2 regions of the Streptomyces sp. B6B3 genome follow, and region 1 is predicted to be linked to the other one. Evidence: riboswitches for the same ligand, from Rfam matches in the RefSeq annotation. Region 1 holds a riboswitch; the other holds the start of a gene.
What was found. A riboswitch is a leader RNA that binds a small molecule or an ion and turns the genes downstream of it on or off. The one in region 1 is predicted to bind thiamine pyrophosphate.
Positions count from the first base shown of each region.

Region 2: another riboswitch for thiamine pyrophosphate. It lies ahead of thiC (phosphomethylpyrimidine synthase ThiC); the one in region 1 lies ahead of thiO (glycine oxidase ThiO).

Region 1 covers NZ_JBDPLU010000009.1:300,047-307,625, forward strand. Annotated here, with positions in the region: gene ABGB06_RS20895 (FAD-dependent oxidoreductase) at 1-500, opposite strand, end outside; gene ABGB06_RS20900 (LacI family DNA-binding transcriptional regulator) at 572-1,627, shown strand; gene ABGB06_RS20905 (family 16 glycosylhydrolase) at 1,877-3,232, opposite strand; gene ABGB06_RS20910 (DUF305 domain-containing protein) at 3,291-3,950, opposite strand; gene ABGB06_RS20915 (DUF1996 domain-containing protein) at 3,950-4,837, opposite strand; TPP riboswitch at 5,048-5,159, shown strand; gene thiO (glycine oxidase ThiO) at 5,151-6,332, shown strand; gene thiS (sulfur carrier protein ThiS) at 6,338-6,559, shown strand; gene ABGB06_RS20930 (thiazole synthase) at 6,699-7,457, shown strand; gene ABGB06_RS20935 (septum formation family protein) at 7,544-7,579, shown strand, end outside.
Region 2 covers NZ_JBDPLU010000005.1:360,277-367,855, forward strand. Annotated here, with positions in the region: gene ABGB06_RS14110 (cupin domain-containing protein) at 1-229, shown strand, start outside; gene ABGB06_RS14115 (DUF5326 family protein) at 366-575, shown strand; gene ABGB06_RS14120 (YibE/F family protein) at 523-1,944, opposite strand; TPP riboswitch at 1,945-2,056, shown strand; gene thiC (phosphomethylpyrimidine synthase ThiC) at 2,049-3,755, shown strand; gene ABGB06_RS14130 (hypothetical protein) at 3,962-4,801, shown strand; gene ABGB06_RS14135 (NUDIX domain-containing protein) at 4,840-5,310, opposite strand; gene ABGB06_RS14140 (XRE family transcriptional regulator) at 5,314-6,033, opposite strand; gene ABGB06_RS14145 (hypothetical protein) at 6,546-6,734, shown strand; gene ABGB06_RS14150 (hypothetical protein) at 6,761-7,027, shown strand.

The DNA.
Region 1 (7,579 bases):
GCGGCCGTGGCGACCTCGGCGCCGATCCAGCCGGCGCCCACCGCGACCAGGCTGCCGTGCCCGTCGAGCACCGGCTTCAGGCGGCGCGCGTCGTCCAGGGTGCGCAGCACATGCACTCCAGCGGAGTGGCCCGCCTCGCCGCCCGGGACCGGCAGCGTCGCCGCCTCCGCCCCGGTGGCCAGCACCAGCAGCTCGTACGGCAGCGGCCCCGCGTCGGTGTCCAGGAGGCGTTCGGCGGGGCGCAGTCCGGTGGCCCGGCGGCCGAGCACCAGCTCGATGCCGAGCCCGGCGTAGTCCACGTCGAGCTCCGCGCCGTCCGCCTTGCCGAGCAGCAGGTCCTTGGACAACGGCGGCCGGTCGTACGGCCGGTGCGGCTCCGCGCCGACCAGCAGGACGGGCCCCTCCCAGCCGCGCTCCCGGAGCTGGACGGCGGTCTGCACCCCGGCGAGGCCGGCTCCCGCGATCACGGCCTGCCCGCGCCGGTCTGTCGTGTCCGTCACGCCGCCCAGCCTACGAGGACCGTGGGGAGCCGACTCCCGGGCGGACATCCGTCCGAGGGTATAAAGGCACAGTGACCACGGAACCGCCCGCCTCGCCGCCCAGACCGGTGACTCTGGAACATGTGGCGCGCGTCGCGGGGGTCTCCCGGGCGACGGTCTCGCGCGTCATCAACGGCGAGTCGACCGTCGACCCGCGGTTGCGCCGGCTGGTCGAGGAGGCCATCGCCCGCACCCGGTACGTGCCGAACCGGGCGGCCCGCTCGCTGGTGACCCGGCGCACCGACTCGGTGGCACTGGTGGTCTCGGAGCGCGAGCAGCGCGAGGTCACCGGTCCCTTCGTGGGGCGGATGTTCACCGACCCGTACTTCGGCCGGGTGGTCACCGGGCTGCTGGAGGTGGCCAGGCCGCGCGGGGTGCAGGTGGTGTTGATGCTGGCGGACGACGAGCCGTCCCGCGGCCAGCTGCTCGGCTACCTGCAACAGGGCCACGTGGACGGCGTGGTGCTGATCTCGGCGCACGCCACCGACCCGTTGCCCGGGCTGCTGTCCCGGACCCCGCTGCCCGCGGTGCTCGCCGGCCGGCCGGCCACGCCGACGCCGGTCACCTACGTCGACGCCGACCAACGCGCCGGCGCCACGCTGGCCGCCGAGCATCTGGTGGCGATCGGGCGGCGGCGGGTGGGCGCGATCGCCGGACCGCAGGACATGCCGGTGGCGCAGGAGCGGCTGGCGGGCTTCCGGGCCGCGATGGCCGAGCGCGGGCAGGCCGAGGTGCCGTGGACCGAGGGGGACTTCACCCAGGCCAGCGGCGCGATGGAGATGCGCCGGCTGCTGGCCGGGCACCCGGAGCTCGACGGGGTTTTCGTGGCCTCCGACCTGATGGCGCTGGGCGCGGTGTCGATGCTGCGCCAGGAGGGCCGGCGGGTGCCGCAGGACGTGGCGGTGGTCGGCTTCGACGACAGCGTCCCCGCGCTGAACTGCGATCCGCCGCTGACCACGATCCGGCAGCCGGTGGAGGAGATGGCGGCCGAGATGGCCCGGCTGCTGCTGCGGCAGATCGACACCGGCGGACGGCCGCTGCCCTCGGTGGTCTTCCACCCGGAACTGGTGGTCAGGCAGAGCGCATAGGCGCGCTCGGCGCGCCGGGGGACACGGCCGGGCGCGGGCGGCCGCCGGGCCCCAGGCGGGGACCCGGCGGCTGTGCGCGTCCCAGCCGGGCCGGCTGCTGCTGACCGTTGACTGCCGGCCGACTGGCACCAGTCCCTGTCCGGGCGGGCCCCCGAGCTCCGGGGGAGCCGCGGGCCGATCCTCCCCCAGCCTGGAAGGCTGGGAGGTGCCCCCATCGACCGCCCGGACAGGGCTCGGCCGTGCTCGCGGCTACTGGTACACGCGCACGTAGTCCACGACCATCTGCTGCGGGAAGGTCGAGGACCCGTTCGGCGGACCCGGCCAGTCGCCGCCGACGGCGACGTTGAGGATCATGAAGAAGTCGTGGTCGAAGACCCAGGGCCCGACCGTCGTCTCCAGCTCCTGCCGGTCCACGGTGTGGATGACCCGGTCGTCCACGGTGAACACCATGCCCTGGCTGTCCCACTCCACGGCGAAGGTGTGGAAGCCGTTGGAGATCGGCTGGCCCAGGTCCAGGCTGGTGCCGTAGCCGTTGCCGCCGAAGTAGGCGGGGGCGTGCAGCGTGGAGTGCACCAGGTTGGGCGAGGTGCCGACGTGCTCCATGATGTCGATCTCGCCGGTGTACGGCCACGGCCGGCCCTCGTTGAAGTCCGAGCCGAGCATCCAGAACGCCGGCCACAGGCCGACCGTGCTGGGCACCTTCATCCGGGCCTCGACCCGGCCGTAGGTGAAGTCGAACTTCCCCGCGGTGTTGATGCGCCCCGAGGTGTACTGGCAGGTGGTGCTGCCGCTGATCGGGTCCACCGGGCAACTGGAGCCCGGGGTCTGCTCCCGGCGCGCCTCGATCACCAGGTTGCCCTGGCCGTCCAGCCGGGCGTTCTGGTTGTCGGTGTACATCTGGAGTTCGTTGTTGTTGCCGTTGCCCGGGTCGGCGGTCCACTTCGCCGCGTCGGGCGCGCTGCCGGCGGCGCCCTCGAACTCGTCGCTCCACACCAGCTCGCCCGGGAAGGTCGGGTCCTCCGGCACCGGCGGGGTCTCCGGCGCGCCACCGGTGCCGTACACCTGGAACTCCCACAGCGAGTAGCCGTAGCCGTTGGACCGCTGGGTGCCGTACATCCGCACGTAGCGGCCGCTGCCCGAGACCTGCACGGTCTCCTTGTAGCCGCCGCCGCTGGTGGTCTCGTGGATCGGCTGCCAGTTCTGCCCGTCGTTCGAGACCTGGATCTGGTAGGCCACGGCGTAGGCCGGGTCCCACTGCAGCACCACCCGGCTGATGTCGGCCGGGGCGCCGAGGTCCACGGAGATCCAGCCCGGGTCCACCCAGCCGCCCTCCGGGGAGGTGGCCCAGCGGCTGGCCGGGTCGTGGTCGAACGCCTTGTCGGGGCCGCATTCCCAGCAGGTGCCGTCGTGCTGCGAGGTGGACGCCTGGGCCGGCTTGTCGTAGGAGAGCAGAACCTCCTCGGCGGCCACGGAGGAGGACGGCGCCGCCAGCGTGGTGATGCCGAGAACGGTCGCGAGCACCGCCATCAGCGTGGCCAGCGGCCAGCGCGGTCGTCTCCGGTGCGACGTGGTCACCGGGGTGCGCCCCGGCGTGGTGACATCCATCGTGTCGTCCTGGTCCTTCCCGTGTGGGGGGTACGTGTGGGGGGGTCGTGTGGGGTGTTCAGTCGCCGAGCCGGGCGAGCTCGTCGAGTTGGGCGACGCGAGCGTCGGCGAGTTCCGCGGCGAGGGTGGTCGCGTCGTCGTCCGCGCCGGCGTCCCGTTCGGCGCGGGAGACCTGTCCCGACTCCGCCAGGTGCTCGCGCAGGTGGTCCCTGGCCGCCGCGTCGAAGGCGGCGCCGCGCAGCCGGACGAGGTCGTCGAGCTCCTCCTCGGTGACCATGCCGGGCATGTTGTGGCCCTCGTGGAGGTTGGTGTAGGTCACGCCCGCGTCGTCCAGCAGGGCGTGCAGCCGCCCCAGTTCGGTCCGGTGGCTGGCCGCGAGCTCGTCCGCGAAGCCGCGCAGGCCGGGGTCCCGGCCGTGCCGGGCGACCTGGTCGAGCATCGCGAGCATCCGGTCGTTCAGCGGGATCATCAGCTGGGCCCAGGCCAGGTCGGTCGGGCTCAGCCCGGCCGCTCCCCCGGTCCCCGCCGCGTCCGACGCCCCGCCGTCGGACGCCGAGCCGGTGGTCGCGTCCCCGCCGGGCCCCGCCGGACCGGGACCCGCCGCCGACCCGCCGCATCCGGTGAGGGCCCAGAGCAGCAGGACGACCGAGGCCAGCACGGCCGCCAGGGGCGCCGGCCCGCCCGCGAGGGCCGGCCGGCGCCGGTCGGGGCGGCGCACTACGGGGTGCCGTCGGGGCCGCACTTGATGACGGGGTTGATGCAGTTCGCGACCCGCCGGGCCATCTCGTCGACCGGCCAGGCGTTGAAGAAGTCGCCGTGCATCGTGTAGCCGGGCCCGGAGGCCAGCTCGAACCCGGAGGGGTCACCGTTGACCGGGTAACGAAGCACCTGACGGAGCTTCGGCACCGGCACCGGGTGGGTCGCCGGGCACGCGCCGTTGACCGGGTAGGCCATGTGGTCCTTGTGGTTCGGCGAGTCGAGGTCGACGCCGTTCCAGCACTGCGGGAAGTCGAGGTACGACTCCAGGGCCGTGCCCGCCGGGCAGGTCACGAAGTCCTTGGACGGGTCGACGTGCCCGGCGTGCAGGCACGACCATCGCGCGATGGACTGGTCGGGACCGCTGGCCACCGCGTTGCCGGCCACGATCTTCAGTCCCTGCGGCAGGGGTTGGATCCTCGAGGGGTCGTTGACGCCCTCGCCCAGGTAGTAGAACGTCGCGGACTGCGGCTGGACCGCCTGCCCGTTCACGAAGAGCGTCGGCACCCAGTACGACGAGAGGTCGATGGCCGGGTCGCAGGTGCTGTCCGACGCCAGCAGGTCGCCGAGGTTGGTGTGTGCGTTGGTCACCGTGCTTCCGAAGAAGCTGTGCATGTGTGAGGCTCCGGCCAGGCCGGGGAAGACGATCGGGTCGTCGGGGAGTTGGTGGCTGAACGTGCACTCCGCCACGAACTCCGCCACGCGCACGACGTCCGCCGCCGCGCTGTCCCCCGCCGGATCGTCACCGGCGGCCGCGCCGCTGACGCCGACGACGAACTGTGAGCCGATCAGGCCGAGGATGGCGAGTCCGGCGTAGAGCGCGCGCCGCGGCCAGGTGTGTGGTTTCACGTGCTCTCCTCGAATGAGGTGGGGGGTGTGAGAGAGCGCTCTCTGACCCGGAACCTAGAGATGGCGAAACAAGGCGTCAAGAAGTTCGACGCATTCCCGGAACTCGCCCGCGCACCTGACGGCCAATGACGGGCGATCGGGAGCGAGTCGAGAGAGCGCTCTCTCGCCCTCGGGTTCCGGCCAGGCGAGGGCGGTACTAGGCTGCCGACGAAGGACACCCACGGGAGCCCGGCGCACCGGGCTGAGAGGGAGGCTGGCCGGCCTCCGACCGTACGAACCTGATCCGGGTCATGCCGGCGAAGGGAGGAGTCGCGTGAGTGCGCGTAGATCGGCGGACGTCGTCGTGGTCGGCGGCGGTGTGATCGGCCTGGTCACCGCCTGGCGGGCGGCCCAACGAGGGCTGCGCACCGCGGTGGTCGACCCGCGGCCCGGCGACGGCGCCGCGGGGGTGGCCGCCGGGATGCTGGCCGCCGTCACCGAACTGCACCACGGCGAGGAGGCGCTGCTCGACCTCAACCTCGCCTCGGCCGCCCGCTATCCGGAGTTCGTCGCCGAGCTGACGCAGCTGGCCGGAATCGACGTCGGCTACCGCCCGTGCGGCACCCTGGTGGCCGCGTTGGACGCCGACGACCGGTCGCTGCTGCGCGAGCTGCACGCGCTGCAGCAGCGCTGCGGCCTGGCGACCCAGTGGCTGTCCGGCCGGGAGAGCCGCCGGCTGGAGCCGATGCTGGCACCGGGCGTGCGCGGCGGGCTGCGCGTCGACGGCGACCACCAGGTGAACCCGCGCCTGCTGCTGGCCGCGCTGCTGGTCGCCTGCGAGCGGGCCGGCGTGGCGTTCCACCGCGTCTGGGCCACCGAGCTGACGGTCACGGGCGAGCGCGCCACCGGTCTGACGCTGTCGGACGGCGGCACGTTGGCGGCCGGGCAGGTGGTGCTCGCCGGCGGCTGCCGCAGCGCGGAGCTCGCCGGGCTGCCGCCCGACGTCGCGCCGCCGGTGCGTCCGGTGAAGGGCCAGATCCTGCGGCTGCGCATGCCGGCCGGCCGGCCGCCGCTGCTGAGCCGCACGGTGCGGGCGGTGGTCCGCGGCGGCTCGATCTACCTGGTGCCCCGGACCGACGGCGAGCTGGTGCTCGGCGCCACCTCGGAGGAGTGCGGCCCGGACACCACCGTCACCGCGGGCGGCGTCTACCAGCTGCTGCGCGACGCCCACGAGCTGGTGCCCGGCGTGACCGAGCTGCCGCTCGTCGAATGCCGCGCCGGGCTGCGGCCCGGCTCCCCCGACAACGCCCCGCTGCTCGGCCCGAGCGGGCTGGCCGGGCTGCACCTGGCCACCGGGCACCACCGCAACGGGGTGCTGCTCGCACCGATCACCGGCGAGGTGCTGGCCGAGGTGCTGACGAGCGGGGAGCTTCCCGAACACGCCCGCCCCTTCACCCCACGGCGCTGGTCGCCCGGCGAGCCGGCGCCCGCGGCGCGCGAGGAGGTGGCGGTGTGAGCAACGTGAGCGCGGACGTCCAGGTATGGGTGAACGGGGAGCGGCGCCGGCTCGCGTCCGGCACCACGCTGGACCGGCTGGTGGCCGAGCTGCTCGCCGCGCCCGCCGGCCCGGGCGGGATCGCCGCCGCCGTCAACGAGACCGTGATCCCGCGCGGCCAGTGGCCCGCGACCGCGCTCGCCGAGGGCGACCGGGTCGAGGTGCTGACCGCCGTACAGGGAGGCTGAGACCGTCATGGCCGAGACCAACCCCACCGACACCACACCCGCCAACGACACCACCGGCACCAGCACCGGCACCACCGACACCGCGGCCGGCGACGAGGCCCTGGCGCTGGGCGGCCTGCGGCTGTCCTCCCGCCTCATCATGGGCACCGGCGGCGCGCCCAGCCTGGACGTGTTGCGCCGCGCGCTGGTCGCCTCGGGCACCGAGCTGACCACCGTGGCCATGCGCCGGATCGACCCGGGCGCCCGCGGCTCGGTGCTCTCCGTGCTCGCCGAGCTCGGCATCCGGCCGCTGCCGAACACCGCCGGCTGCTACACCGCGGGCGAGGCCGTGCTGACCGCGCGGCTGGCCCGGGAGGCGCTGGGCACCGAACTGGTGAAGGTGGAGGTGGTCGCCGACGAGCGCACCCTGCTGCCCGACCCGATGGCCACCCTGGAGGCCGCCGAGACCCTGGTCGACGACGGTTTCACGGTGCTCGCGTACACCAACGACGATCCGGTGCTGGCCCGCCACCTGGAGGACGCCGGCTGCGCGGCCGTGATGCCGCTGGGCTCCCCGATCGGCTCGGGCCTCGGCATCCGCAACCCGCACAACATCGAGCTGATCACCGAACGCGCCGGCGTCCCGGTCATCCTCGACGCCGGCGTCGGCACCGCCTCCGACGCGGCGCTGGCCATGGAGCTGGGGTGCGCCGGCGTGATGCTGGCCTCCGCGGTCACCCGGGCGCAGCGCCCCGAGGAGATGGCGCGGGCGATGCGGCACGCGGTGCTGGCCGGGCGGCTGGCCGGGCGCGCGGGGCGGATCCCGAGGCGGCACTTCGCCCGCGCCTCGTCCCCGATGGCGGGGCTGGCCAGCCTGGACGCGGACGTGGAGCGGGAACGTCCGGCGTTCTCGCACTGAGATACGATCCGCCCTGCGGCGGGCCGGCGCAGCGGCGCAAGGGTTCCAGGGCCGCACCCAGCATCACCGCGCTCCCCGGGGGGACCATGGACACTCCGCCGCCACCGCAGGGCTATGGCGCC
Region 2 (7,579 bases), on a different contig from region 1:
CGTCGGTCTCTACGCCCTGGACGCGGGGCAGCCCGACCCGCAGCGGCCACAGCGCCAGGACGTGGTCTTCTTCGTGGTCAGCGGCCGCGGATCGCTGACCGTGGGGGAGGAGACGACGATGGTCGCCCGCGGCAGCGTGGTGTTCGTTCCGGCCGGGGTGCCGCGCAAGTTCCACCACATCACCGAGGACCTGCGGGTGATGGTGATCTTCTCGCCGCCGGAGGGCTGAGGCCGGCCGGTCGCCGCCGTCAGGGTTCATCTCAGGGAACGGTCAGGGGAGGACGGGGGGCGCTGGGACTCCCGCCGACGGCTCCGCCCGCATAGCATCGAGGTATCGGGTCGTATTCGCTAGGAGGAGCCGGGCAATGAAGGGCGCGTTCATGGCGTTGCCATGGTGGGTTCGGTGGATCGCCATCCCCGCCATCGCGCTGGCCGTCTTCGGCACCATGCTCATCAGCCTGATCACGATGCTGGTCGGCTTCGTGTTCAAGATCCTGCTGTTCGCCGCCCTGGTGGCGATCCTCATCTTCGTGGTGCGGAAGTTCGTCTCCTCCTCTTCCGGTGGCGGCTGGTAGCGCGTGACCCCTCGGCGGCACCCGGCGCCCTGCTCGGGGCCGGAACGGCCGCGTCCGGCCGGCGGTCGGCGCTGACCACCAGCGCCGCCAGCAGCGTCGTCACCGGCACCGAGGCCACCAGCCCGATCGAGCCGACCAGCGTCCGGACGATCTCCTCGGCCACCACCTCGCTGAACGCCACGGTGTCCACGCCGCTGCGGGCGATGGTGAAGAGCAGCAGCAGCGGCAGCGCGGCGCCCGCGTAGGCCAGCACCAGGGTGTTGACCACCGAGGCGATGTGGTCCCGGCCGATGCGCATCGCCGATCGGTACAGTTTCGGCCAACCTGCCCCCGGCTCCGCCTGCTTCAGCTCCCACACCGCCGACGTCTGGGTCACCGTCACGTCGTCCAGCACGCCGAGCGAGCCGATCAGGATGCCGGCGAGCAGCAGCCCGCGGATCTCGATGCCCGGGTACAGGCTGTGCACCAGGCTGGTCTGGTCGTCGGTGTTCCCGGTGAGGCTGGCCCACCCGATGAACGCCGACCCCAGCAGCCCGATGAGCAGCAGCGAGATCAACGTGCCGAGCACCGCGACCGCGGTGCGGGCGGTCACCCCGTGGGTCAGGAACAGCGTCACCAGCATGATCACGCTGCCGCCGATGACCGCGACCAGCAGCGGGTTGGAGCCGTTGAGGATGGCCGGCAGGATGAACGCGGTCAGCACCGCGAAGCTCACCACCAGGCCGACCAGCGCCAGCAGCCCGCGGAGCCGCCCGACCGCCACCACGACCAGCGCGAACACCCCGGCGAGCAGCAGCATCGGCGGCTCCCGGCCCACGTCCCTGATGCTGTACTGCAACTCCTCGGGCGCATCGGGGGCGAAGGCGACGACCACCTTCTGGCCCACGCTGTAGCGCTGCGGCGCGTCCGGCGGGACCACCTCGTCGAAGGTGCGTCCGGCGTGCGGCCCCGTGGTGACCTCGACCGTGGCCGTCTCGCAGGTTCCGGTGACGCCGCGCGGCACCTGCACCCCGATGTCCGCGCAGTTCACCTCCTCGACCTCGGTGATCCGCGCGTCCTCGGTCTGCTGGTCGAAGCCGAGCCCGGTGCGCTGCCCCTCGCCCTCCGGCGCGCCGCCCGGCCACAGCAGCACCACGCCGGCGGCGACCAGGGCGGCGAACGGGATCAGCACCGCCGCGATGACCCGCCGCAGCCGCAGCGACACGGGCGCGGCGGGACCGCCGTGATGGTGATGCGCGTGCGCGTGCCCGGGTTCGGGTCCCTGCCCGGATCCGGGGGCGTCGTCGAATGAGGTCACGGTCAGATCATCGCCTAAGCGACCCGGCCCCCTGTTCAGCTCGGCCGGTGTGCCGTTAGCGTGGAGTCGCATATGTGCCAATCGCGGGAGCTCCGGGCACGGGGCTGAGAGGGCGCTGAGGCCGCGCCGACCGCCGAACCTGTTACCGGGTAATGCCGGCGTAGGGAGTAGGTCCGATGACCAAGCAAAACGCACGCACGCCTGCCCGCACCGCGGCCGACCGGCCCGTCGGCGCGCACAAGGGATACCTCACCGGGGCGCGCCCCGACCTCCGGGTTCCCGTGCGGCACGTGCGGCTGACGGACGGCCGGGACGTGTCCCTGTACGACACCTCGGGGCCGTACACCGACCCGGACGTCCAGACCGACGTCCGCCGCGGCCTGCCGCCGCTGCGCGCGGGCTGGATCGCCGAACGCGGCGACACCGCGGAGCACGGCCCGAACGGCGGGGCCCGACGCGGCAGCGGCGCCGCCGTCACCCAACTGGCGTACGCGCGCCGCGGCGAGATCACCCCCGAGATGGAGTTCGTCGCGCTCCGCGAGAACCGCCCCGCCGACCTCGTCCGCGAGGAGCTCGCCGCCGGCCGCGCCGTACTGCCGGCCAACATCAACCATCCGGAGACCGAGCCGATGATCATCGGCCGGAACTTCCTGGTGAAGGTCAACGCCAACATCGGCAACTCCGCCGTCACCTCCTCCATCGAGGAGGAGGTCGACAAGATGGTCTGGGCGACCCGTTGGGGCGCCGACACGGTCATGGACCTGTCCACCGGCCGGGACATCCACACCACCCGCGAGTGGGTGCTGCGCAACTCACCCGTCCCCGTCGGCACCGTGCCCATCTACCAGGCGCTGGAGAAGGTCGGCGGCCGGGCCGAGGAGCTGAGCTGGGAGATCTACCGGGACACCGTGATCGAACAGGCCGAACAGGGCGTGGACTACATGACCGTGCACGCCGGCGTGCTGCTGCGCTACGTCCCGCTGACCGCGCGCCGCAAGACCGGCATCGTGTCCCGCGGCGGCTCGATCATGGCGGCCTGGTGCCTCGCCCACCACCAGGAGAGCTTCCTCTACACGCACTTCGAGGAGCTCTGCGAGATCCTCGCCGCCTACGACGTCACGTTCTCCCTCGGCGACGGGCTGCGCCCCGGTTCGATCGCCGACGCCAACGACGAGGCGCAGTTCGCGGAGCTGCGCACGCTCGGCGAGCTGACGACCATCGCCAGGGCACACGACGTGCAGACCATGATCGAGGGGCCGGGCCACGTGCCCATGCACAAGATCAAGGAGAACGTGGACCTCCAGCGCGAACTCTGCGACGACGCCCCGTTCTACACCCTCGGCCCGCTGACCACCGACATCGCTCCCGCCTACGACCACATCACCTCCGGCATCGGCGCGGCGATGATCGCCTGGTGGGGCACGGCGATGCTCTGCTACGTCACCCCGAAGGAGCACCTCGGCCTGCCCGACAGGGACGACGTGAAGACCGGCGTCATCACCTACAAGATCGCCGCCCACGCCGCGGACCTCGCCAAGGGCCACCCGGGCGCCCAGGACTGGGACGACGCCCTGTCCGACGCCCGTTTCGACTTCCGCTGGGAGGACCAGTTCAACCTGTCCCTCGACCCGGACACGGCCCGCGCCTTCCACGACGAGACCCTCCCCGCCGAACCCGCCAAGACCGCCCACTTCTGCTCCATGTGCGGCCCCCGCTTCTGCTCGATGAAGATTAGTAGAAGCATAATGAACGACTACGGCGACGAACTGGGCCTGACCAGCGCTGCCTCGGCCGAAGCCGCCGAGGCAGCCGCCGGGATGGCCCAGAAGTCCCAGGAGTTCGCCGAGGGCGGCAACCGCCTCTACCTGCCGCTCGCGGACTGACGGAAGTGTCCCGGTCCGAGGCGGGCCTCGGACCGGGACACTGCCTTCTCGACAGTGGAAGGGCTCGCGGCGGGCAAGAGTTCGACTCCACAGGCTGGCCCTGCAAGTGGGATTCGGTCTGTAGGTGGATCTTGGTATTGACGAGGGATGCAGCCTCTTCCCGCAGTAACCTGACTAGTATCAGATCGAGGGCTTGGGGAGGCGGCATGGAGTCAACTGATAGGCCGGATGGGAATACGGCTGCTGGAGCGCCTTTCGAGGCGCGCAACGACTTCAGCGGCTCAACTCACGGTCCCGTGTTTCAAGCCGGCCAATTCAATGGGCCCATCACCCTAAATCTCTACCATGGGAATTCCTCGGCTCCCTCATTGAACAGTGGTGCAGATCTTGGTGAGGGCGGGGAGAATAAGCCTGTCCCGAAAGTTCCCAGAACTCAGGATCAGTTAGATCGCCTTCTCGTTGAGAAGCCAATCGTGTGGGAATATTTGGCGTGGGCAGGTTTCCTCAAAATTGGCATGGATAAGCTGAATCCGGTGTGGCTTGACCACGCCGTGGGAAACCCTGGCGCAGGGCAGTATCTTGCCAACGCTCAGGAGGTTGTCGCGTATGCGGATAGCGTAATTGGGAGCGCATCGGAGATTGGCGAAAGAATCAACTACTGGCTTTCGGAGGATATGCAACGAAGTGCCTTCGGTCCTCCAGGTGAGCCGGGTGACCCCGTCGTGATTGAGCACGTCGCTAAGCGCCTGCTTGACATTTATCAGGGCTTCATGCGGTGCGCTGTTGATCTCCGCTCTGCTCGGGCGCCGTCGCATCTGTTGAAGTTTCTTCAGCTGACGGCTGTGCTGATGAACAATCCAGTGCGCGAGTTTCGCGAATTTGTAGAAACTCTGGTGAGCAACTTCGACAGATTTTCGCAGGTGGATATGTATGATCCCGATCTGCGTATCGATCTAACCTTGCACTTCAAGCTCACGATTGATGACGATGCCATGGCGGCTTTTGATGCGGAGGTAGAAAGGATCGAAAGGGCCGGGTTTCGATAGGTGGAACGGGATTCTGATTCTTGATTGTTGTCACGCGCCTAGCCGAGGTGAGGGCTGTTGCGGTGCTCTAGGTAGTGCTGGAGCCGCAGCCGTTGGGTGTGGTGCATAGGCAGGGTGGCTAGGTCGGCGGGTGGGATGAAGCGGAGTTCGGTGGACTCGTCGGAGATGGTCAGCTCTCCGCCAGTGATGCGGGCGTTGAAGCAGATGTTGAACTGGCGGCGGACTTCGCCGTCGGTGTAGGCGATGACGTGGCGCGGGTCGGTGTAGGTGCCGACGAGGCCGGTGATCTCGATGTCCAGGCCGGTTTCTTCCTTGACCTCGCGCACCGCCGTACCGGGGAGAGAGTCAGTCATTTCCATGCCGCCGCCGGGCAGGGCCCACAGGTCGTTGTCGCGGCGGCGTTGGAGGAGGATGTTGCCGGCATCGTCGGTGACGACGGCTGAGGCGGCGACGACGAGGCTGTTGGGCTTGGGGGCGTCGGGGTCGTCGTAGTACTCGGTGCGTGCCATGGTTCAGGCTTCCTCGGTGACAGGTTTGGCGGTGGCCCAGACGGCGTTGAAGCTCTCGGCGTAGGTGTCGAACATGCCGCCGCGGGCGTCGCGGCGTAGGTGCCAGACGGGTGCGCCGTAGGCGTTGACGCCCCAGACGTGGGCGTTGACCAACATCTCCTCGTCGGCGCGGTAGAGGGAGTTGTAGAGCGTGGTGCCGTGGGTCCTGATTTCGATGCCGGGCACGCCGATGAGCGGGCGGTAGTGCATGAGGGCCAGGCGGCAGCGCGATTCGATGCCGTGGCCGAACTTCTCCTCTTGGCCGCGATGCTGAACGTTGGGGCTGTCGGCGTCGCCGATGGCAATCCGGATGGCACAGCCCTCGGCTGCTCGTTCCTTGAGTAGCTCGTTGAGTCTGGGATTGGCCTCGTGCAAGAAGACGGCCGCGTAGACCAGCACGTCAATCTGCTCAGTGGCGCGGGTGATGAGGTCGACGAACGCGGTTGCGGGGACGTTGGCGCGTTGTTCGTGGAGCGCGACGAGTTCGGGGCTGACCGCGCGGGCGGGGCGGGCTTGGCGTAGGGCAGGCCAGAGTGCGTGCACGTCTTCTCCTAGGGTCTCGGCTGCCCGCATGGCCGTGGAACGGCGTGGTGTGCGGCCGAGGTTCACCCAGCGTTCGACGGACTTGGGGTCCACGTCGACCTTCGCCGCGAGGGTGGCATGGGTCCAGCCTCCGGCTGCCATGACAGCTCGTAGCCTCTCGTTCGGCTCCACAGTCTCTCTCCGCATGGTGGGACGGCACTAGGGACGTTTTACCCGACGCGGGACGTCCCAAAGTGGGGTTGGGACGTGGTTCCTACGTCCCAGTGAGCGACGCGATGATCACGCGACGTAGACCCCCGCGACCGTGGGCTCGGTCCGGGGGCGTGGCCAACGCTACGAAGGAGCGTCGACGTGTCGCACTGTATCGCCTGGATTCTTCTGCCGTTGCTGCGACGGCTCTTGCCAGCCCCCGGCCGCCATCGGGCGGACTCCGTCCTTGCCGAAGTGCGCCGGGAGGACGAGCCGACGATTGTGTTGCCTCGCCAGCCGGGGCGCGGCGCCGATGAACTGGTCCGCCCGTACGTGCTGTCCGCCGCGGAACGGCGTTCGCGTCGCGAGCGGACCGAGCAACGTGAGCGGCGGCGGGCACTGTGGTTGGCGTCGTACGGGATTGACGTGAGGCCGAGCCGCATCCATGGAGTGGAGGTGGCCCCGTGAGTGGCACGTCGACACCCAAGGTCGGTTCTCTGGCACGGGATACGGAGCTGGGCCGGCTCGGCAAGGTCATGGACTACCAGTCGGGCCGGGTGTGGCTTCGCCCCGTCGAGGGCGGGCGGGAATGGGACGTTCAGCCGGACCGCGTGGAGCTCGTGGCGGAGCGACTGGGGCGGCGGTCCTGGTGAGTCCTCGGTCGGTCATCAAACACCACGTGCCTTGGACGCTGGGCGAGGAGACAGCGCCGAACGCCACCAAGGCGATTTTCCGCATTGAGTGCCTGACCTGCGACGCCTCGTCCGAGCTGGTGGACAACGAGTCCGCGCCGGTTGAGCTGTGGGCCTTGGAGCACACCGGCCGGAACGTCTCGCATCGCCAGTTCAAGCTCTACACGGAGTGGTTCATGCGCGTCGACCCGGCGCCCGGCAACCCCCTCTACGACCGAGAGAAGGAGACGGGCCCACCCCGTCAGGCTCCCTGACCGACAACCCCATACGTGACCGGACCACCCTCTCCGCCTGGCAGCTTCGCGGGTGGTCCGGCAGGGATTCCGCAGAACCCCGGTGCCGATGGTATCGGGGCTGCGGTCGTTGTGATCAAGCCGCAGGACCCCAAGTCAGATGGACAGAAGGGTGTTCAGCGATGCACGGCCCGGACGACGAGACAGGATCACTCAACGCGGAGTTCGACCCTGACACCGTGCTGTGGGTACGGGAGTCGACTACGTGGATGGATGGCGAGACGCGAAGGATGCCGCCGAGGCACTGGCTTCCGGGCTGCGGCTGGCCGGTGTAGACGCGGAGGGCATACAGCTGCGGGCCGACGCGGCGCCGGACGGCTCGGGCGTGGTTCGGCTGACTTGCTCGGCCTCGACCGCACGCGATATCGCGTTGCTGGCGCGGGTAACAGGCGCTCGGCTGCGGCGGGCTGGGTGAGGCGCCATGGGTGCCGCGCCTGCGGTCGCGGGTGGCCGGAGAGTGTTGGGCCGGTGTCCTGCCCGGGTTGGGGTCGAGCATGGTCAGGGGGCCATACG